Regions from separate parts of the Ectothiorhodospira shaposhnikovii genome, predicted to be linked through region 2. Evidence: predicted binding sites of a transcription regulator. Region 2 holds the regulator's gene; each other region holds the start of a gene.
What was found. The regulator FliA, encoded in region 2, starts transcription of late flagellar genes. The targets are predictions, from matches to a motif close to GCTAAAGTTNNNNNNNNNNCNGCCGATA.

Region 1: the regulator FliA is predicted to act here: its motif matches at 3,353-3,380, upstream of flgM (flagellar biosynthesis anti-sigma factor FlgM).
Region 3: the regulator FliA is predicted to act here: its motif matches at 3,563-3,590, upstream of ACLF6L_RS11680 (methyl-accepting chemotaxis protein).
Region 4: the regulator FliA is predicted to act here: its motif matches at 2,261-2,288, upstream of ACLF6L_RS07855 (methyl-accepting chemotaxis protein).

What each region holds. Positions count from the first base shown of each region.
Region 1 is NZ_CP178333.1:1,029,263-1,034,394, reverse strand. Features, by position in the region: gene flgB (flagellar basal body rod protein FlgB) at 1-274, opposite strand, end outside; gene ACLF6L_RS04710 (CheR family methyltransferase) at 459-1,289, opposite strand; gene ACLF6L_RS04705 (chemotaxis protein) at 1,460-2,392, opposite strand; gene flgA (flagellar basal body P-ring formation chaperone FlgA) at 2,589-3,323, shown strand; gene flgM (flagellar biosynthesis anti-sigma factor FlgM) at 3,425-3,733, shown strand; gene ACLF6L_RS04690 (flagella synthesis protein FlgN) at 3,736-4,221, shown strand; gene ACLF6L_RS04685 (flagellar brake protein) at 4,354-5,132, shown strand, end outside.
Region 2 is NZ_CP178333.1:1,917,738-1,922,869, reverse strand. Features, by position in the region: gene flhA (flagellar biosynthesis protein FlhA) at 1-856, shown strand, start outside; gene flhF (flagellar biosynthesis protein FlhF) at 883-2,379, shown strand; gene ACLF6L_RS08755 (MinD/ParA family protein) at 2,363-3,265, shown strand; gene ACLF6L_RS08750 (RNA polymerase sigma factor FliA) at 3,268-3,990, shown strand; gene cheY (chemotaxis response regulator CheY) at 4,082-4,474, shown strand; gene ACLF6L_RS08740 (protein phosphatase CheZ) at 4,483-5,132, shown strand, end outside.
Region 3 is NZ_CP178333.1:2,565,956-2,571,087, reverse strand. Features, by position in the region: gene nadC (carboxylating nicotinate-nucleotide diphosphorylase) at 1-826, opposite strand, end outside; gene ACLF6L_RS11690 (P-II family nitrogen regulator) at 1,043-1,390, shown strand; gene ACLF6L_RS11685 (CBS domain-containing protein) at 1,405-1,803, shown strand; gene ACLF6L_RS11680 (methyl-accepting chemotaxis protein) at 1,880-3,496, opposite strand; gene ACLF6L_RS11675 (fatty acid--CoA ligase) at 3,855-5,132, shown strand, end outside.
Region 4 is NZ_CP178333.1:1,716,364-1,721,495, forward strand. Features, by position in the region: gene ACLF6L_RS07850 (HAD family hydrolase) at 1-494, opposite strand, end outside; gene ACLF6L_RS07855 (methyl-accepting chemotaxis protein) at 537-2,162, opposite strand; gene ACLF6L_RS07860 (c-type cytochrome) at 2,384-2,842, shown strand; gene ACLF6L_RS07865 (cytochrome b/b6 domain-containing protein) at 2,898-3,584, opposite strand; gene ACLF6L_RS07870 (lipocalin-like domain-containing protein) at 3,644-4,744, opposite strand; gene ACLF6L_RS07875 (FtsX-like permease family protein) at 4,778-5,132, opposite strand, start outside.

The DNA of each region.
Region 1 (5,132 bases), 890 kb from region 2:
CATCCAGGGATGGCTGGGTGGGCACCCGATAGAGCGGCTCACCCAGAGCCTGACCCGAGGCATCAGTGGCAATATGGGCGGCGTGGGTAAGGCGCAGGCCCAGGGCATCGGGCTGATGCGCACGACTGAGCACCTGACGAAAATCCAGGTCCCGTGCCTTGTAGTTGGGGGTGTCGGAATTGGCGATGTTGGAGGCGAGCAACTCCAGGCGCTTTGAGCGCACCTGCAGCGCATCGCCGTGGATACCAATGGCCCTGTCTATGGAAAGTGGCATGGACTCGACCTCAAGAAATGTTCCTGAAGGTCGAAAATGCAATCAACGTGCCATAAAAGAAAGTCTCGTTATTTTAGAGACTTAAGGGAAAGGCACCCGGAATCGGAGAGGCTGCCACGGCAAGATACCGCCGTTCGCAAGGTCCCGGCCCATGGAGCGGGTCGGGTTATTGACGCCTGTGCTTTCAGCGCAGGCGATATACAACGCCCGGATTGCAACGCACCATTTCAAAGGCGTCGGAATAATTGGCCATGGACTCGGAGGCCCCCAGGAAAAGATAACCACCCGGATTGAGAATCTGGGAGATACGCTTGAGAATCAGCTTCTTGGAGTCAATGGAGAAGTAGATCAAGACATTGCGACAGAACACCACATCAAAACGCCCCAGCAGGGTGTAGCTGTCCATGAGATTGAATTCACGGAAGGTGGCGCGGGCCTTGATGTCGGGCCGGAGAGACCAGCGATCGCCATTCTGCACGAAGAAACGTTGGCGTCGCTCAAGGGACAGGCCGCGGGCGACGGCCAGGGAATCGTAGCTGGCCTCTCGCGCTTCCTTGAGCACCGCGCCGGAGATGTCCGTGCCCAGGATCTGCACATCCCGCAGGCTGCCGGGGCGGGATTGCTGGTATTCACTGAACCCCATGCTGATGGAATAGGCTTCCTGTCCGGATGAGCAGGCGGCAGACCAGATGCGCGGGGCGTATCCCGCCCCCTTCTGCTTTGCCAGTTCCGGATAGATCTGGTTCTTGAGGATCTCAAAGGGAAACACGTCCCGAAACCAGTAGGTTTCGTTGGTGGTCATGGCCTCGATCACCCGCTCTCGCAGCCCGGGATTCCGCCCCAGCTTGAGCTGCCTGAGCAGCTCGCTCACGGAAGAAACCGAGAACTCGCCCATGAGCCGCGACAGGCGGCTGTTCACCAGGTAGTGCTTGTTTTCCCCCAGGACCAGTCCACAGGACTTCTCCAGAAACAGCCTGAAATCCTCGTAATCCTGAGATTCGATAGGGCCTGACAAGGTGGTTTCCTGTTATGGATCAATCTTTCGTTATAGAACACAAACCATCGAACGGCATATGGATGGTACACAGTATACCTTCGGGATCCCCCGAAGGGGGTATGCCGAACCACCGTTCAAGGGGCACGCAATGACCGCCGGGCGGCATGATCCTGCCGACCGTGACGTTCTCATTGAGCGGCATCATCCCCCTGAAGGTATCCCAGCACGACCTCCGCCAGCTCATCCGGACTGAACTTGGGCAGAAAACGGTCTGCTCCCGCCCTGCGGACCAGGGTTTCGTTGAAGGTTCCACTCAGGGAGGAATGCAGCACCACATGCAGACGGGACAGGGCCGGCTCCTTGCGGATGGTGGAGGACAGCGTGTAACCATCCATCTCAGGCATCTCGATATCCGAGATTACCAACCCGATCTGCTGCTCGATGGGACCTTGGGCAGCCAGTTCCAGTAACTTGTCCAGCGCCTGCCTGCCGTCGTTCACCACCACGGATTCCACGCCCATCTGGGTCAGGGCACGCACGATCTGCCTGCGCGCCACTGCCGAATCGTCGGCGACCAAGGCTCGACGCACCCTCCCCCCTTCCTGAATGTTGGACAGCAGCGAGTCACTGACGTCCCTTGCCGGACCGGTGATCATCTCCAGCACCTTTTCCACGTCGATGATCTCCACCAGACGATTATCGACCTGGGTCACGGCCGTCAGGAAACTGTCCTTGTGCGTGCCCCGGGGAGGTGGATGAATCTGATCCCAGTTGAGATTGATGATGCGATCCACCGACGCCACCAGAAGCCCCTGTACGGAACGGTTGAACTCGGTAAGAATGACAAATGAACCGCCCTCTCTGGAGGGAATGGGGGGCATGCCCAGTGCTTGCGCCAGATCGACCACGGACACGGTCTTGCCTCGCAACGTGGCCACGCCGCGGATGATGGAGTGGGCACTGGGAAGCCGGTTCAAGGCGGGACAGGTGATGACCTCGCGCACCTTGAAGACATTGATGGCAAATAACTGACGGCTACCCAGGGTGAAGAGGAGCAGTTCCAGACGATTCTGCCCCACCATCTGGGTCCGACGATCGACGTCATCCAGCAAGCTGCTCATCAGGCTCTCCCGCGGGTGTTTGCAGATCATACCCTCTCATCCAGAAGTATGATCGGCCACGGCGAAGATTTCTTGAAAATTTTCTGGCCCTCATCTTGCACACTATCTCCCCAGGGACATCATGCGCCACAGATCCGGCGCTTCTTGAAATACCCCCGGGTATGGGTGATGAACCATCCAGCGAGGTAGCAGCACGATGTTTTTCAACTTCCGGAAGCGCCGCCACGGGATCAGCCTGAGTCTTTTCACGAGTTTGCTGATCTGCGCCCCCATCAATCTCATGGCGGTCGAAACGCAGTCGCACGACAGCATTTTGACGGCCGCCGGCACATTTCTCGGTCAACAGGCACGCGCCCACCACGGCGAGTATGTGGACGTACGTATCAACCGGGGTTCACTGGACCCGCGTCTGCGACTCAGGGCCTGCGATGGACCACTGGAAACCTTTCTGCCGCCGGGCACCAGGATGACCGGTCATACCACCGTGGGCGTTCGCTGCACCACTCCATCGCCCTGGAGCCTTTTCGTACCCATGCAGATTGTCGTCCGTGGCGAGGTCGTGGTTCTGGAAAGAGCCCTGCCCCGGGGCACCCTGATCTCCGAGGGTGACATCCGGCTCGAACTGCGTGACCTGGGCAGCATGCACGGCGGGTATCTCACGGAACCCACGGCGGTCACCAACATGGTCCTCAGACGGGCCCTGCCCGCCGGTACGGCCCTGAGTCCCCAGATGGTGGAACCTCAGCGGCTGGTGCAGCGAGGACAGAAAGTCATGCTGGTGGCACAAAACACCGCCATCTCCGTGCGCATGGAGGGACAGGCGCTCGCGGACGGCGCCTATGGCGACCGGGTTCAGGTTCGCAATCTGTCCTCCCGGCGCATTGTGGAAGGTCGAGTGCTGTCAGCCGGGGTGGTGGGTGTTAATATGTGAGTCAAATTGCACTGACTGCCCCTACTGCCCCTAAAGAAACCCGCGAATCGGCCGATACGATTTCTAAGAAGTGGCCGTTCAGTGCACGCGAGGAACGCAATATGTCCATCGACATCAAGAATTTAACCCAGACTCAGCCGCGCAGCGCCGGGGAGAGCCGTGGTGCCTCCGACGTGGCCAAAGGCGCGCGCTCGGGCGGTGGCACGGGATTTTCCGGTCCGGTGGGCGACAAGGTCACCCTGACCGAAACCGCCCGGCGCCTGAGCACGCTGGAGCAGAACGCCAGGGCACAACCCTCCGTCGATCAGGAAAAGGTGACGGCTATCCGTCAGGCCATCCAGGAAGGGCGCTATGAGATCAACGCAGAGTCCGTGGCCAGCAAAATCCTGAAGACTGAAGACCTGTTCTAGCCATGAACATGCGCTCGTTTCCGGAGCAACTGGATCAGATCCTGACCCATTCGGTGCGGGAAGCCTCTGCCCTGGAACATGCCCTGCAACTGGAAGGACAGGCCCTGAGCACCCGGGACCTGGAAACCCTTAACCTGGCCATCGCTCAAAAGCAGCAACAGGTTGAGCGACTGGAGCAACTGACCCGTGATCAGGGTGCCCTGCTCAAGCGGGAGGGGTATGAGAACAATGCCCAGGGCATGGCCCGCTGCCTGCGCGACTGGGATGCCGAGGGCGTCCTGGCGCCGATATGGGATCGACTGGTGGACCTCATGGCCCGTTGCCGTCAGCTGAATCTTGCCAACGGCGGCGTAGTGGAAACCAAGCGGCGCCATGTGGAACAGGCGCTGCACATCCTGCGAGGCGAGGACCCCCGCACCGAGTTGTACGGCCCCCGCGGGCAACCCACCTCCGCCGGGGGAAAGTCCCGCACCATCACCAAGGCCTGACCTCTCTCAGGCATCCGCCCCCCTTGCGTGCGCACGAAAGGGCTGATTCTTTCCCAGACTGTGCTAGCCTCAGTATAGGCTCCAGAAAAAGCATATACCTGGAGGTGTCATAGAGCGCGGAGGGTCCGGCCCATGAATCAGCCCATCAATCAGACATCGGCGACCACCCACAGTCCCCCGCCGGGCTCACGGCGAGAACATATCCCTCGGCAGGAGCGCATCAATGCTCTACTCAGGGACCTGGAAGCGCGTCGCGCCTCCATCAGCATACGCTTCGGCCAGGATCAGGAGTTTTTCCATGGCACCCTGAACCGGATGGATCCGTCACGGGGATGGCTTTTCCTGAGCGAGCTGACCCCTTATCAGGGCAATCTGCGCATGGCTGCAGGGCAGCAAATCCATATGTATGCAGTACTCAACGCGTCCTGCCTGCACTTTCGCGCCGAAGCGCTTCACTCCGGAGAGCACGATGGCGAAGCCTTCCATGTGGTCTCCATGCCCACCGAACTGGACAGCGAGCAGAAACGCGCCCACTTCCGTGCCCCCGTTGATGACTCACCCGGCACGCCCGTCACCCTGGTGGACAGGGACGGACGCCAGTTCACCGGCAACCTGGTGGATATATCGCTGGGAGGACTGCGCGCCATGTTCCCGCTCAAGACCCCTATTCACGCCAGGGATCTGTTAACCCTCAGCAAACTCGCTTTTTCGGACATCGAGCTTGTCCAGTGTGGCATTCAGATCCGCTTTGCTTCCGACGACAAGGAAACCGGCACAAGGCTGGTTGGCGGAAGATTTTATGATCTTTCCCAGTCGGATGAGCAGGCACTGCTGCGAACCCTGCTATTCATGGAGCGTGAAAGGGTTCAGCAGTGCGAACCTGAACACAGGACCTTTTATCCGCCCGGGCA
Region 2 (5,132 bases):
GCCGAATCACTACCGGCTCACCCTGATGGGCGTGACCACGGGGGAGGGCGAGGTGTTCCCGGACCGGGAGCTGGCCATCAATCCCGGACAGGTCTTCGGTCAGGTGAAGGGGACGCCCACCAAGGACCCGACCTTCGGTCTGGATGCGCTCTGGATCGATCCGGCGCAGCGGGAGGAGGCTCAGGGGCTGGGCTATACGGTGGTGGACGCGGGGACGGTGATTGCCACCCATCTGTCTCAGATCCTGCGTGACCATGCCCATGAACTGCTGGGCCACGAGGAGGTCCAGCACCTGCTGGACACCTTGGCCAAGCATTCACCCAAGCTGGTGGAAAACCTGGTGCCCAAGACCCTGGCACTGGGGGTGGTGCTCAAGGTGATGCAGAACCTGTTGGCGGAGCAGATCCCGGTACGGGACATGCGCACCATCGCCGAAACATTGGCGGAGCATGGTGCCAAGAGTCAGGATCCTGACGCATTGACGGCCGCGGTCCGGGTCTCCCTGTCGCGGGCCATTGTCCAGAACATTGTGGGAACCGCATCGGAACTGCCTTTGCTGGCCATTGATCCAGCGTTGGAACAGATATTGCAGAAATCCTCACAGGGAGGCAGCGGCGCAGGACTCGGGATCGAACCCGGACTGGCCGAACGCCTGCAGCGTTCCATCGCAGAGGCCTCCCAGCGTCAGGAGATGTCGGGCGAACCTTCCGTGTTGGTGGTGTCGCCGGACATCCGGCCCTGGATGTCCCGCTGGCTGCGTTCGGCGGTACGCGGGCTCCATGTCCTGGCCTACACGGAAATACCGGACAGCAAGCAGATCCGGGTGGTGGCCACCGTCGGTAGGGAAACGGGTTAGTGCAACGGGGGTAACGGGTTACCGTCATGAAGATAAAACGCTATTTTGCACCGGATATGCGCCAGGCCATCCGCCTGGTGCGGGAGAGTCAGGGACCGGATGCGGTGATCCTTTCCAGCCGCAGCGTGGAGGGCGGCATCGAGTTGATCGCCGCCATGGACTATGACGAGGAGGCGGTAATGGAGATGGCCGCCCAATCGGGGGAGCCGGTATCCAGACCCTCGCCCCTGTCCAGACCCTCACCCCTTGCCGCCGAACGGACGGTCTCTCCCGCCGTGGGGGCCGGCTCCGGCGCGCCCGATGACGGGCCGGAGGCCCCGCGCAGTCCCGGGACGCCTCGGCCCGAGGCGGTACAAGCTCCCGCACTCCGGGAAGGCATCCGAGTCCAGACGGGGGAATTTCCGCCTCTGCGCGCCCGTCGTGATGATGGTTGGGCGGAGGAGGGGCTGCCCGCCCTGATGACGCCGGTGGTCGATCCGCCGCCTCCGGCCACGGAACCCGAGCCCGTGAAACCGGCCAAGGCCCGCAAGGTCGTCAACATCGAATGGTCCCAGGAGCCCACGCTGCTGGCCATGCAGAAAGAAATTCAAGGGTTGCGCGCCATGCTGCAGGACCAGCTTGCCAGTCTGGCGGGCCAGGAGTTCATGCGCCGTGATCCGGGTCGGGCCGGCGTGGTGGCCCGGTTACAGCGCATGGGGTTGGAGCCGGAGCTGGCCAAGGAGATTGCCCTGGCCGTCAGTCATCCCGAGGACCCCGCGGAGGCCTGGCAGGAGGCCCTGACCCAGCTGTCCGGTCGCCTGGCGGTCACTCCGGACGGTATCCTGGATCAGGCCGGCATCATCACCCTGGTGGGGCCGAGCGGCGTGGGCAAGACCACGACGGTGGCCAAGCTGGCGGCGTTGCAGAGCCTCAGGCACGGCCATGACTCGGTGGCCCTGATCACCACGGACGCCTACCGCATCGGCGCTCATCGACAGTTGCAGACCTTTGGTCAGATCCTTGAGGTTCCCGTCTATCTGGCGCAGACAGCACGCCAGCTGGGCGATATGCTAGAGGGGTTGAAATCCAAGCGGCTGGTCATCATTGATACGGCGGGTACCAATCAGCGGGACATGAAGCTGCTGGCCGAACTGGAATCCCTGACGGCACTGCCTTCCGCCAGGACCCTGTTGGTGATGGCCGCCAATGTGCAGAAGGCCGTGATGACGGAGACCGTGAAATCCTTTGCCCGATTGCAGCCGGAGGGGTGCGTACTGACCAAGGTGGATGAAGCCGCTTCGTTGGGCGAGGCCCTGTCGACCCTGATCCGGGCAGGCCTGCCGCTGACCTTCGTCAGCGAAGGCCAGCGCATCCCCGATGATTTGCGTCCGGCCCGTGCCGCCCGACTGGTGGCCACCGCCGCCAGGATGGCGGATGCCGGTGGCGAGCGGGCGGATGCCCGTCAGGCCCAGGTGGTTTCTCCCATGTTCCGCGAGCCCATCAACCAGCCCAATGCCAGGTATGTCCATGCCTCCAGCCAGTGAGCCCAATATGGCCCGGTTATCCCCGCCGGCGGGAGCGGTGTCCCCGGTGCGCGTGCTGGCGGTGTCCAGCGGCAAGGGCGGGGTGGGCAAGACCAATGTGTCGGTGAACCTGTCCGCGGCCCTGGCCCAGGGCGGCAAGCGGGTCATGCTGCTGGATGCGGATCTGGGGTTGGCCAACGTGGACGTGTTGTTGGGGTTGCAGCCCAAGGCCAACCTGTACCATGTCCTCAACGGCGAAAAGACGCTGGAAGAGGTGTTGCTGGAAGGCCCCGCCGGCATGCTGATCGTGCCGGCGGCCTCGGGCATTGCCCGCATGGCGGATCTGGAACCGGCACAGCATGTCGGTATCATTCGTGCCTTCAGCGCCCTGTCTCACCCCTTGGATGTACTGGTGGTGGATACCGCGGCAGGCCTGCATGACAGCGTGACCCGGTTCTGCCGGGCGGCTCAGGAGGTGCTGGTGGTGGTGTGCGACGAGCCGGCCTCCATCACCGATGCCTATGCCCTGATCAAGGTGCTGCACCGGGATCATGGCCTGATGCGGTTTCGCATCCTCGCCAACATGGTCCGTAACGACAATGAGGATGAGGGCAGGGCCCTGTTTCGCAAGCTGGTGTCCGTCTGTGACCGTTTTCTGGAGGACGTGATCCTTGATTACGTCGGCGCCATTCCTCATGACGACCTGTTGCGCAAGGCCGTGCAGCGTCGGCAGACTGTGCTGGAGGCCTATCCCTCCAGCCCTGCCGCCCGTGCCTTTCGCACCATTGCCGGTCGCGTCGATCAATGGCCCATGCCCCGCAACACCCGGGGCGGGATCGAATTTTTTGTGGAAAGGTTGATCAACAGTGGTCGAAACGACCTGGAGCCAGTCACATCAGTGCCATAGCCATGTATGCCAGCGCAGAGTCAGATCATACTCGACTGGTGGATGAGCATGTCGCCTTGGTCAAGCGAATCGCTTACCATCTGCTCGCCCGCCTGCCTGCCAATGTGCAGGTGGAAGACCTGATCCAGTCCGGGGTCATCGGTCTGCTGGAGGCTGCCCGTCATTATGACCCTTCCCAGGGGGCCAGTTTCGAGACCTATGCCGGCATCCGGATCCGAGGTGCCATGCTGGACGAGGTCCGTCGCAGTGACTGGACCCCCCGCTCCGTGCATCGCAATGCCCGGCGCATCAGCGAGGTGATCCGGGAAATTGAAAACCGGGAAGGGCGCGAGGCAAGCGGTGCGGAAATCGCGGCTGCCCTGGGCGTGGACCTGGACACCTACCACGACATGCTGCGGGATGCCGCCGGCAGCCGGGTGCTGGGTTTTGATGATCTTTGCGACGGGGATGGCGATGTGGACAATTTCCTCCCGGCCCAGGGGCAGACGCCCCTGGAGTCCATCACCCGAATGGATTTTCAGACAGCCCTGGCCGAGCATGTCAATGCCTTGCCCGAACGGGAGCGTTTGATCCTCTCGCTGTATTATGATGACGAACTGAACCTGCGGGAGATCGGTGAAGTGCTCGGTGTCAGTGAGTCCCGGGTGTGTCAGATCCATGGTCAGGCGCTGGTTCGTCTCCGGGCCCGCATGGCCGACTGGGTGGCCGACGGTGAGCGGGTCTGATTCCCCGCTTGCCGGCAGAATTTGATTTCAGAATGCCGGAGCGCCCCGTTCGGGGATCTCGCTTCGGTGCGTGTTTAATCGGGAGGTTATTGTGGACAAGAACATGAAGATCCTCATCGTGGATGATTTTTCCACGATGCGCCGCATTATCAAGAATTTGCTGCGGGATCTTGGATACAACAATACCGCCGAGGCTGATGACGGCAGCACTGCGCTGCCCATGCTGCAGAACGGTAACTATGACTTCCTGGTCACCGACTGGAACATGCCCGGCATGCCCGGCATTGATCTGCTGCGGGCTGTGCGTGCCGATCCCCGCCTCAAGGACATGCCCGTCCTGATGGTGACGGCGGAAGCCAAGCGAGAGCAGATTGTTGAAGCGGCCCAGGCCGGCGTCAATGGCTATATCGTCAAGCCTTTCACCGCGGAAACCCTGAAGGAGAAGATCAACAAGATCTTCGAGCGGCTTCAGGAAAAAGGGTGAACAACGTCATGGAGAACCAGGAAGACAGCAAAGAAGCCCTGTTCAGACAGCAGCAGCTGGAACGCGCCCGGGAGCTGGTCACGCTCATGGAGTCGGGGGACGAGGAAGGGGCGGGGCGTCTCATCGAGGAAATGGGTCGCATGCACGAGAGCCTGCTGTTCCAGGAGCTGGGCAAGCTGACCCGTGATCTGCACGAGGCTCTGAACAGTTTCCGTCTGGATTCCCGGCTCTCCGAGCTGACACACCAGGATATTCCCGATGCCAAGGAACGCCTCAACTACGTGGTTGCCATGACCGATCAGGCGGCCCATCGCACCCTCAATGCCGTGGAGGCGGCATTGCCGGTTTCCGAGGCACTGGCAAATCGGGCACGGATACTCGGGGCCGACTGGGCCCGTTTTCGCCAGCGGGAAATGACCGTGGACGAGTTCCGATCGGTGAGTCAGGCCCTGGCCGACTTTCTCCAGGATACGGAACGGGACGCGGAAACCCTGCGCAGTCAGCTGTCGGAAGTGCTGATGGCCCAGGATTTCCAGGATCTGACGGGGCAGGTCATTCGTCGCGTCATGACCCTGGTGCAGGATCTGGAGGATAACCTGGTGGGGCTGGTGCGGATTTCCGGCAAGCGCCTGTCCACGCCGGAGGGCAAGGACAGGGA
Region 3 (5,132 bases), 650 kb from region 2:
GCAGGGACAAATCCACCGCCTGGATGTGCTTGGTCAGGGCGCCCACGGAGATGAAGTGCACGCCGGTCTTGGCGATTTCCCGGATCCTGGACAGGTCCACGCCGCCGGAGGCTTCCAGCTTGCAACGATCGCCCACCATGGCGACCGCGGCGCGCATCCCTTCCAGGTCGAAGTCATCCAGCATGATCACATCGGCGCCGGCCTCCAGCGCCTGACGGACCTCGTCCAGGGTTTCCGTTTCCACTTCCACCTTTACCTGGCCGGGCAGGGCGCGGGCCTGTGCCACGGCCGCGGCAATGGAGCCGGCGGCCATGATGTGATTCTCCTTGATCAGCACGGCATCGTAGAGACCCAGGCGATGGTTCATGCCGCCGCCGCAGCTGACCGCGTATTTCTGTGCCAGACGCAGGCCGGGCAGGGTCTTGCGGGTGTCCAGGATATTGGCGGGAGTGCCGGCCACGGCATCCACGTAGCGCCGGGTCCGGGTGGCCGTGGCCGAGAGGGTCTGCAGGAAATTCAGCGCCGTGCGCTCCCCGGTGAGAATGGGCCGGGCCGGTCCGCTCAGCGTGCACAGCCGGGTGTCGGGCTCCACCGCCTCGCCTTCCCGGCAATGCCAGGTGATTTCCACCGTCGGGTCCAGTTGTCTGAAGGTCTCGTCAAACCAGGCCTGTCCGCAGACGATTGCCTGGTCCTTGCAGACCACATGAGCCCGGCACCGGGTCTGTTCCGGGATCAGGCCGGCGGTGAGGTCGCCGCCTCCGATATCCTCGATCAGGGCCAGTTTGACGGATTCGCGAATGATTTCGTGGGGCAGTTTAAGGGACATGATCGCCTTTTGATTCTGAATGCTCCGGTCAGGGGGCAAGCATACCTCAAATGCCGGTCAAGCCCATCACGGACTGACCGGATTGCAGCATGCCGACCCGGGCGGCTTTCCGGTGGCGCCGGGAACGCGTCTTAAAATCATCGTCTTCCCGATCATCGGCGTGATGATCTATGCTACCGCGGTTGAACTCACCACTGGGTGGAGGGAAGCTGAATCATGAAGTTTGCCGTTCTGGTGGCCATTGTGGCCGACAACCTGGAAGAAAAGGCCATCGACGTCGCCAAGCAGGCGGGGGCCGGCGGGGTGACCATCATCGATGCCCGGGGGATCGGCGCCAAGGAGAAGAAAACCTTCTTCGGCTTGACCTATGAGGGCAGCCAGTCGATTCTGTTGATGGTCCTGGAGAAGAAATTGTCCCTGGCGGTGATGAAGGCGCTGCGGGATGAACTGGATCTGAAGTCTCATAGCCACGGCGTGGTGTTCACCGTGCCCCTGGAGCATATTGCCGGTATCGACATGCGCCAGATCGAACAGTTTGAAGACCGTCTCAAGGACGAGCTGTAAGCCCGAGGTAACCCATGCTGGTCAAAGATATCATGGTGAAGGACGTGGCGATGATTTCCCCCCTCGCCACCATTCGCGAGGCCATGCGCGAGATGCGCCGGCACCAGGTCAAGTCCCTGGTGGTGGACAAGCGCTATGAGCATGATGCCTACGGCATCATCACTTATACCACCATCCTGCGCACCATCGTGGCGGAGGAAGGGGACATCGACCTGATCAATGTCTACGACGTCTGCTCCAAGCCGGTGATCAGTGTGCCGGAGGGGCTTGAGGTCAAGCACGTGGCCAAGCTGATGGTCAATCAGGGGATTCGCCGCATCGTCGTGCTCAAGGACAACACCCTGGTGGGGCTGGTGACGATGAACGACATCGTCGCCTCCATCCTGGAGATGTCCGAGGTGGACGCCGAGTAATTCATCACGGCCCCCATTCGGTGGAGTGGGGCTGATGGTCACGCGGGGCGGGCCCATGGCCCGCCCCGCGTCGTTTTCACACCTTGAACCGGCCCACCAGATCCTGCAGTTCGTCCGCCAGTCGGGCCAGCTGTTCGGAGGCGAGGGTGGTTTCCTCCGCGCCCTGGGCGTTGAGTTCGGCCGCATCGGAAATGCTGGTCACATTGCGGTTCATCTCCTCGGCCACGGCGCTTTGCTCCTCGGCGGCACTGGCCACCTGGGCGTTCACGTCGCTGATGGTGGTGACCGCCAGGGTAATGGCATCCAGCGAGGCATCCGCCTGGGCGGCGCTGTCGCGGCTGGCCTGGGCCGACTGCCGGCTTTCGTCCATGGCCGTCACCGCGCGACGACTGGCCTGCTGCAGCCGTTCGATCATGGCCTGAATCTCCTGGGTCGAACTCTGGGTGCGGTTGGCCAGGGAGCGGACCTCGTCGGCCACCACGGCGAAGCCGCGACCGGCCTCGCCGGCACGGGCCGCCTCGATGGCGGCATTGAGCGCCAGCAGGTTGGTCTGTTCGGCAATGCCCCGGATCACGTCCAGCACCTTGCCGATCTCCTCGCTGCCGTTGTCCAGTTCACGGATGACATCGGCCGCCTTCTGCACTTCCTTGGCCAACTGCTCGATGCGCTTCATGGTGCCGGAGACAATATGCTTGCCTTCCTGGGCCGCCTCTTCCGCCTGCCGGGTGGAATCCGAGCTTTGCTGGGCGTTGCGCGCCACCTCATGGGCGGTACTGTTCATCTCGTTCATGGCGGTGGCCAGCTGATCGATCTCGCTGCGCTGGCGGGAGACGCCGTCGTTGGTGCGCTCGGTGACCGAGGCCAGATCACTGGCGGCCCTGGCCAGTTGACTGGTGGATTGCAGGACCCGGCTGATCAGGTCGCGGAAATTGTCCATCATGGCGTTGAAGGCCTGTGCGGCCTGGCCGATCTCGTCCTTGCCGTGGATGGGCAGACGATGGGACAGGTCGCCGTCGCCCTGGGCGATGCCCTGCAGCCCGCGGGTCATTTCATGCAGGGGGTTGGTGACGAAGCGGCGGGTGAACAGGAACAGGAACAGCAGCACCGGCAAACTGATCAGGGTGGCCACGGCAAGGAAGTTGAAGCCGAACCGACGCGAGGCGGTATTGACATCCTCAAGGCTGATCTGCAGGCTCACCCCGCCCAGCACCGCGCCCTCCGGCGCCACCGCGTGACACAAGGTGCAGTTCTTGCCCAGATACTGGCGTGAATTCTTCACCGGCATGACCGCCCGCAGGGTGGAGCGATCTTCGGAAAGGGCAATGTAGGGCTCTCCGGTTTCCAGCACGTTGCGCTCGATGGCATCCCGGGGTCTTTCATGCTCGCCGCCGGGACCGTACTGGCGGGAGACGTTATCACCGCGCAGCACCCTGAGATCGTGGACGTTCTGGAGTTCGATGATCTGGTCGAGGAATTCGGCACGCCGATTGATGGTGCCGGTGATCATCATCGTGGTCAGGCCGGCCATGGTGATCTCATGCAGGGTCTCGGAAAAAGACTCTGCCTGACGAACGGCCGTTTGCCGCTGTTCCTGGACCGTCCAGAAGGTCATGCCGCCCCAGGCCAGCACCAGGATGAGCCACATGGCCCCCACCAGGCGGACCCAGATCGGCAAGTCATTGATACGCTGCATGTTGGTTCCCCAGGATACCCATTGATCATTGCGGCACTGCCCTGAACAGCCCCTGCATGGAGTAGATATCGGCCGCGTTGGCAAGAAGTTGATGGCCTGTTGCCGGCAGAGTCGCGCGGCAAGGCATTTTTCCGGATCGACAGTACTCGTCCCGTGGTGACACATCGGGCCGATCCTTGGAAACATCCTGTCGGGAAGGCTAATGTGGACTGTACGACGGCTTATTGTGCGCCGTATCGGGCGATCAGGTTTTGAGTTTTGTCATTGAGCCCCATTACCGGCAGAGAATGTCCGACAATCGGTGCGGATGCATCCTGTATAGTCTCAGGCAACGTTGCCCACAAGGAGATTTCATGCCATGCCCATGGGTTCCCTGCCTGCGCTGCTGATCAAGCACCTGCTGTTTTCTCCCGTCCATTACGATCCGGCGCAAGAGATCGTCTACAAGGGCGAGCATCGTTTCAGTTATGCGGAGTTTCGGCAGCGGGTCGCCCGGCTGGCGGCCATGCTCAAAGCCCAGGGCGTCGAGCCGGGGGATACCGTGGCGGTAATGGACTACGACAGCCATCGTTACCTGGAGTGCTACTTTGCCGTGCCCATGATCGGGGCCGTGTTGCACACCATCAACGTGCGACTGTCCAGCGAACAGCTGGTCTATACCATCAGCCACGCCGAGGATGATCTGATCCTGGTCCACGACGAGTTCATCCCCTTGCTGGCCCCGATCCGCGGCCGGATCGAATCGGTGCGGAAGTTCATCCGGCTGACGGATGAAACCTCCGACGAAAGCGACGATCGGGTCGATCCGGCGGGACTGAATTTCGTGGGTGAGTACGAGCAGCTGCTGCAGGCGGCACAGCCCCTGGAGACCTTCCCTGACCTGGACGAGAACACCCGGGCTACCTGTTTCTACACCACCGGTACCACGGGTCTGCCCAAGGGGGTGTATTTCAGCCATCGCCAGCTGGTGCTGCATACGCTGACCAGCCTGCTGACTCTGGCCTCCAACGGCACCCAGGGGCGTTTTCACCGGGAAGACGTCTACATGCCCATCACACCCATGTTCCATGTCCATGCCTGGGGCATCCCCTACATGGCCACCCTGCTGGGGGTGAAGCAGGTCTATCCGGGCAAGTACATCCCTCACCAGCTGGCCCGGCTCATCGAGACGGAAGGGGTCACCTTCAGCCATTGCGTGCCCACCATTCTGCACATGCTGCTCAACGATGCGAAGAATGCGGACTGTGACCTCTCGCGCTGGAAGGTGCTGATCGGCGGTTCCAGCCTGCCCAAGGCCCTGTGCCGTCAGGCCATGGGCCGTGGCGTGGACATCTATACCGGTTACGGCATGTCCGAGACCTGTCCCATCCTCACCCTGTCCCAACTGAGCGATGACGAACTGGCATTGCCGATGGACGAACAGATCGAGCGCCGGGTCCGCACCGGCCGTCCGCTGCCGCTGGTGGCCTTGCGCGTGGTGGATGCCGAGGGCAGGGAAGTGACGGCCGATGATCATGCCCCGGGCGAGGTGCAGGTCCGTGCGCCCTGGCTGACCCGTGGGTACCTGAAGGACGAAAAACAATCCGAGCGTCTTTGGGCCGGTGGCTGGCTGCATACCCACGACGTGGCTTGCCGC
Region 4 (5,132 bases), 200 kb from region 2:
TCGTCCAGGGCGGCGGTGAAAATCCGCGCCGATGGCTTGGCGGCCCCGGCGGCGGCGGAGGTGATCACGAAATCGAACCGATCACCGATGCCGATGTGATGCACGCAGGCATTGCCGTTGGTGATGGCGCCGATGCGGAAATGCCCCCGCAGACGATCCAGGGTCTCCAGCACGTCATCGTAGAGGGAAACCTGGTTGCGGGCCTCCCAGAACACCCGGAACGCCGGTTCCACCAGTTCGTCCCCATAGCCCGACTGGGCCGCCAGGCTGCGCAACCAGTGCTTGCGCAGCCGGGTCATGTCGTAGTGCAGGTGCCGGCGCTCGGCAAACCAGGCCTGACGGTGACGGATCATGTCCTCCAGGCCATGACGCTCGGCAATGCGTGGATAGTGGACCCCGAGCCAGTCATGAAAGACCCGTTCCGCGTTCTGGATCACCGGGGCACAGTCCCACAGGGTGTCATCCAGGTCGAAGGTGATGCAGCGTATGTTCATCCCGCAAGCATACCCAGTTGCGCGGTCGGAATACAGCCACGGCTAAATCCTGAATCGCTCCACCGAACTCCTGAGTTCGGCCGCCAGACGGGCCAGATCATGGGCAGCCTGGGCGGTTTCCTGGGCCCCGGAGGAGACGTCATGACCGCTCTCGCTGATGCGCACCACATTCTGGTTGATGTCCTCGGCCACGGCGCTCTGCTCCTCCGCCGCGCTGGCGATCTGGCTGCTCATGTCGGTGATGGTGCCCACCGCGGCGACGATGGTGCGCAGGGACTTGTCCGCCTCGCCGGCTCCGGCCGAGGTGTCCTCCGCCCGCTTGCGGCCCGACTGCATCACCTGCACGGCGGCCCTGGCGCCATCCTGCAGCGTCTTGATCATGGATTCGATCTCCCGGGTGGAGGTCTGGGTCCGGCTGGCCAGGGTGCGCACCTCGTCCGCCACCACCGCAAACCCGCGTCCCTGCTCCCCGGCCCGGGCGGCCTCGATGGCCGCGTTCAGGGCCAGCAGGTTGGTCTGCTCGGCAATGCCCTGGATGACGTCCAGCACCGCCCCGATCTTCTCGCTGTCCGCCTCCAGCTTCTGGATCACGTCGGCGGCGCGGCTGATCTCGCCGGCCAGGTCCTGGATGGCCTGGATGGCCTGGGTCGAGATGGCCTGGGATTCGCGGGATTCGTCGTTGGCCTTCGCCGCGGCCGCCGATGCCTCCGAGGCACTACGGGCGACCTCGACCACGGTGGCCGTCATCTCGTTCATGGCTGTGGCCACCAGTTCCGTCTGGGACTGCTGCTCACCGACGCGACGCAAGGTCTGATCCGTCACTGCGGAGAGCTGTTCAGAGGCGGCCGCCAGCTGCGCCGTTGCCCCATTAACCTGACCGAGAATGGTGCGGAAGCTGTCGCCCATGCGATTGAAAGCCTGGGCCACCCGGGTCAGCTCATCATTCCCGCTTTCGGTGACAACCACCCTGAGATCGCCGTCTGCCATCTGGACGCTGGCCGTCACCAGCTGATTCACGGTGGAAGTCATGCGACCGAGCAGCAATACTCCCCCTGCAACCGTGACGGAAAAGGCCAGCAGAAGTAACAGGATCATGCCGTTGCGGATACGAACATGTAGGACCAGGGCATCCTCATAGACCTGCTGGGCCACCTCCAGCTGAAGATCCATCAATGCCCTGAGGCCGTCGCTGGCTTGCTGATAGGTCTGGGCCACCTCGCCTTGCAGCAGACGCTCCGCCCCGTCCCAATCCCACACCTCCAACGCCTCAACGACCCGGTTCAACCCCCGTCGATCCAGGTCGGCCCATTGACGTTCGAAACTTGAGGCCAGCTGGGCTTCCCTGGGCGTGAGAAAGGTCTGCATGTAATCCGCCCAGATACGCTCCATGGTCTGCCTGTTCTCCCGCACCCGTTGCAAGGCACCCTCGATCACGCTCTGACTGGGATCACTCACTGCCATGCGCAACCTCATCCGGGAATCCATGAGCAATTCGCTGATCCGACCCAGTTGACCCATGGGCACCAGCCTGTCGTCATAGACGGTTTTGAGCTGGCGCTCCGCCTGGGAAAGGCCGGTCCATCCCATGAAGGCGATGCCGGACATCAACAGCAAGGCTGCCGATATCATCAGAATCAAGCGCTGACGGATGGTAAGACTGATTCCCATGAAATTTCTCCTGAATTGGCCACCGACACGGAGCAGTATCGGATCGGAGGAATATGAAGACACCTCCCACGTCTAACCTTTATAACCCTTGCCGATGTTTTCGGCAGGCAAGGTGGATCCTTGAACATGCCCTTGTGGTTCTATCGAAGCGGCCATTACATGCTTAGAAGGAATTGATACACTTGCGCCTCCATACTCAGTCACACCGGAGGTACGACACCATGAAGACCACAGCAAGGGCACTGATTGCCGGACTGGTCCTGACTTTGGCCGCGGGCACCGCATGGGCCGTGGAAGCGGATGATGCCATCGAGTATCGCAAGGCCGTGTTCCAGGTCTTCAAGTGGAACATGGGTCCCATGGGCGCCATGGCCCAGGGCGACAGACCCTTTGACCGCGAGGTCCTGGCCAAGCATGCCGAACAGATGGCCCGCACCGCCGATCTGCCCTGGCAGGGTTATGTGGACGGTTCCGATCTGGGTGACACCGCCTCCAAGCCGGAAGTCTGGACCAACCGCGCCCGCTTCGATGAGCTGGCCCGCAATTTCGAGGCTCAGGCCGCCCGTCTGCTGGAGGTGGTGAACAGTGATGCCGGCGAGCGCGAGATCCGCATGGAGATCGGTCGTCTGGGTCAGGCCTGCCGGACCTGTCACGACGATTTCCGGATTTCCCGCCGCTGATCGGGAGGCAGGGGGGCCGCCCCCCTGCCCATGCCTGAGGGGAAACCCTCCGGCATCAGGGAATGTAGGTGATCCCCGCCCACACCAGAGCGGAACAGACCGCCAGCAGCAGCACCGCCCACCACACGTTGGCAAACTTCACATCCTCGGCCCCGTACCAGGTCACCCGCTTGCGCCCGGTGATCATGGGCAGGATCAGGTTATCCCGCTTCAGCAGCCAGTACAGCAGCACGGCCGTGACATGGATGCCCACCATGATCAGGATCAGGTCGAAGTTGAGCTTGTGCAGGCCGGTCAGCCAGTCACTGGTGGACGAAGACACCATGCGGGCGAAGGGTCCCCGGTTGAAGATCTGATCATTGGCAAACAGACCGGTGAAGGACTGGAACATCAAAAGGCCCAGCATGATCATCACCGCCCAGCCCCCCATGGGATTGTGACCGGGATGCCGATGGCCATCGCCGGTGAACAGGCCCTTGAAATACTGGAACACCGTCACCGGACCGGCGAGAAAATCCGAGAAGCGTACCGACCGGGTCCCCATCACCCCCCAGAGGATCCGGAACAGCAGCAGGGCGATCAGTGCGTATCCCAGCCACATGTGCCAATGCAGGGTCATCACGTCCCGGCTGGTGTACCACAGCCCGAACAGCAGGATCACCAGGGACCAGTGAAAGAGCCGAGTGGGCAGATCCCAGATCCGGATGATCTTGCCGTAATGTCTTGTATACCCCTTATCCATGAAACCTCCCGATGGCAGTCGACACAGCCGACCATACCAAAAACAGCGGCTGAAATGCTTCAATACCCCGTCAGCTCCACATAGCCCCGTCCGGTCACCTCGCCTGCCTCCAGCACATCCACCGCCCCTTCCCAGTAACGCACCGAAAGATCCATCTCCTGATCCGGACGCACCGCCCGGATCTCCATGACCCGCCCCTGCACCGGCAGATGCAAGCGCCAGGCCACCGGGTAGCGATGCCCCGTCGGTCCGGTCCAGCGTTCCAGCACTTCCAGACGGGCCTGATCGACTCCGATCACCGCGGATTCTCCCTCCGGCGTCACCCACAATCCCTTGCTGAAGGGATCCTCGCTACCGTCTTCCCGCCGGAACCGGTAGTACATCACGTCATGCCCGTCCGCCAGCTGCAGGGAAAACCAGTCCCACCCCACCTGCCCCTCCTCCAGCGCGCTGGTGCTCCACTCCCGGTCCATCCAGGACAGGCCGGACACCCCATGTTCGCGTCCCTGGATACGAATCACCCCCTCGGTCCGCAGACGGGTGAAGGAATAGTAGTAAGAGGCATTGCCCGGTGCCGCGGACTTGCGGCTCAGGCCCCGGTCCCCCTGCAGGACATGGGGCTTTTGCGGCATCAGCCTAAGCTCAAGCTCGATGTCGCCGGATGAGGCCGTCAGCCGCCAGGGAAAGTCATTGCCCCCATCGGATGCCAGCACCCAATCATCCAGCCAGACCCGGAATGGGTCCAACCGTGCCCCGGCCAGCCCCATGGCGCCCCGGGAAAACCGCTCGAAGGCGCGATGCCCGATACCCGCCACGTCCGTGACCGCCAGATGGGCCATCCAGACCTGGTTGGTGGCCCAGGCCGAGGCGGATTCCGGGACCGTCGGTGTCAGGCTTACCCGGAAGAAGGTGATCTGATAGCCGAACCGACGCCCCGCCTCGTCGTCCAGGTTGCCGGTGATATACCACCACTCGTTGCGAAACCCGGGATGGGGGCCGTGATCCTCGGGAAAGAGGAAGGTCCGGGGCTTGATGGCGCGTTCAAAGCCCTCATCCAGGTCGCCGCCCAGCAGGGTCATGGCATCCAGGGGCTGCGCCTCGGGCACACCGGGTCCGGGACTGCAGGCCGTCAGCCACACGACCGACAAGACCAGGGTCAGTACGCCAGGGAATGGTTTCCGGATCCACATGGGCTACGCCTCCCGCAGATGTTCGGCTGGACGCACCCGGGCCATGCGATAGCCGGGATATGCACCGGCCAGCAGGGATGCCGTCAGGGCCAGCAGCAGCCCCTCGACCAGTACCGCCGGCGGCAGGGTCCGGGTCATGCTCCAGCCGAAGGAACGCTGATTGATCACCTCGATCAGGACATCGGACATGAGCATTCCCAGGGGGATCGCCGCCAGACCGGCGGCCAGGCCCAGCAGCAGGCTCTGCAAGGTCACCATGCCCGCCAACTGCAAGGGGGTCATGCCGGTGGCCCGCAATACCGCGTGCTCACGGGACCGCTCCAGTTGCAGGGCCATGAGGGCACTGAGGATGCCGATG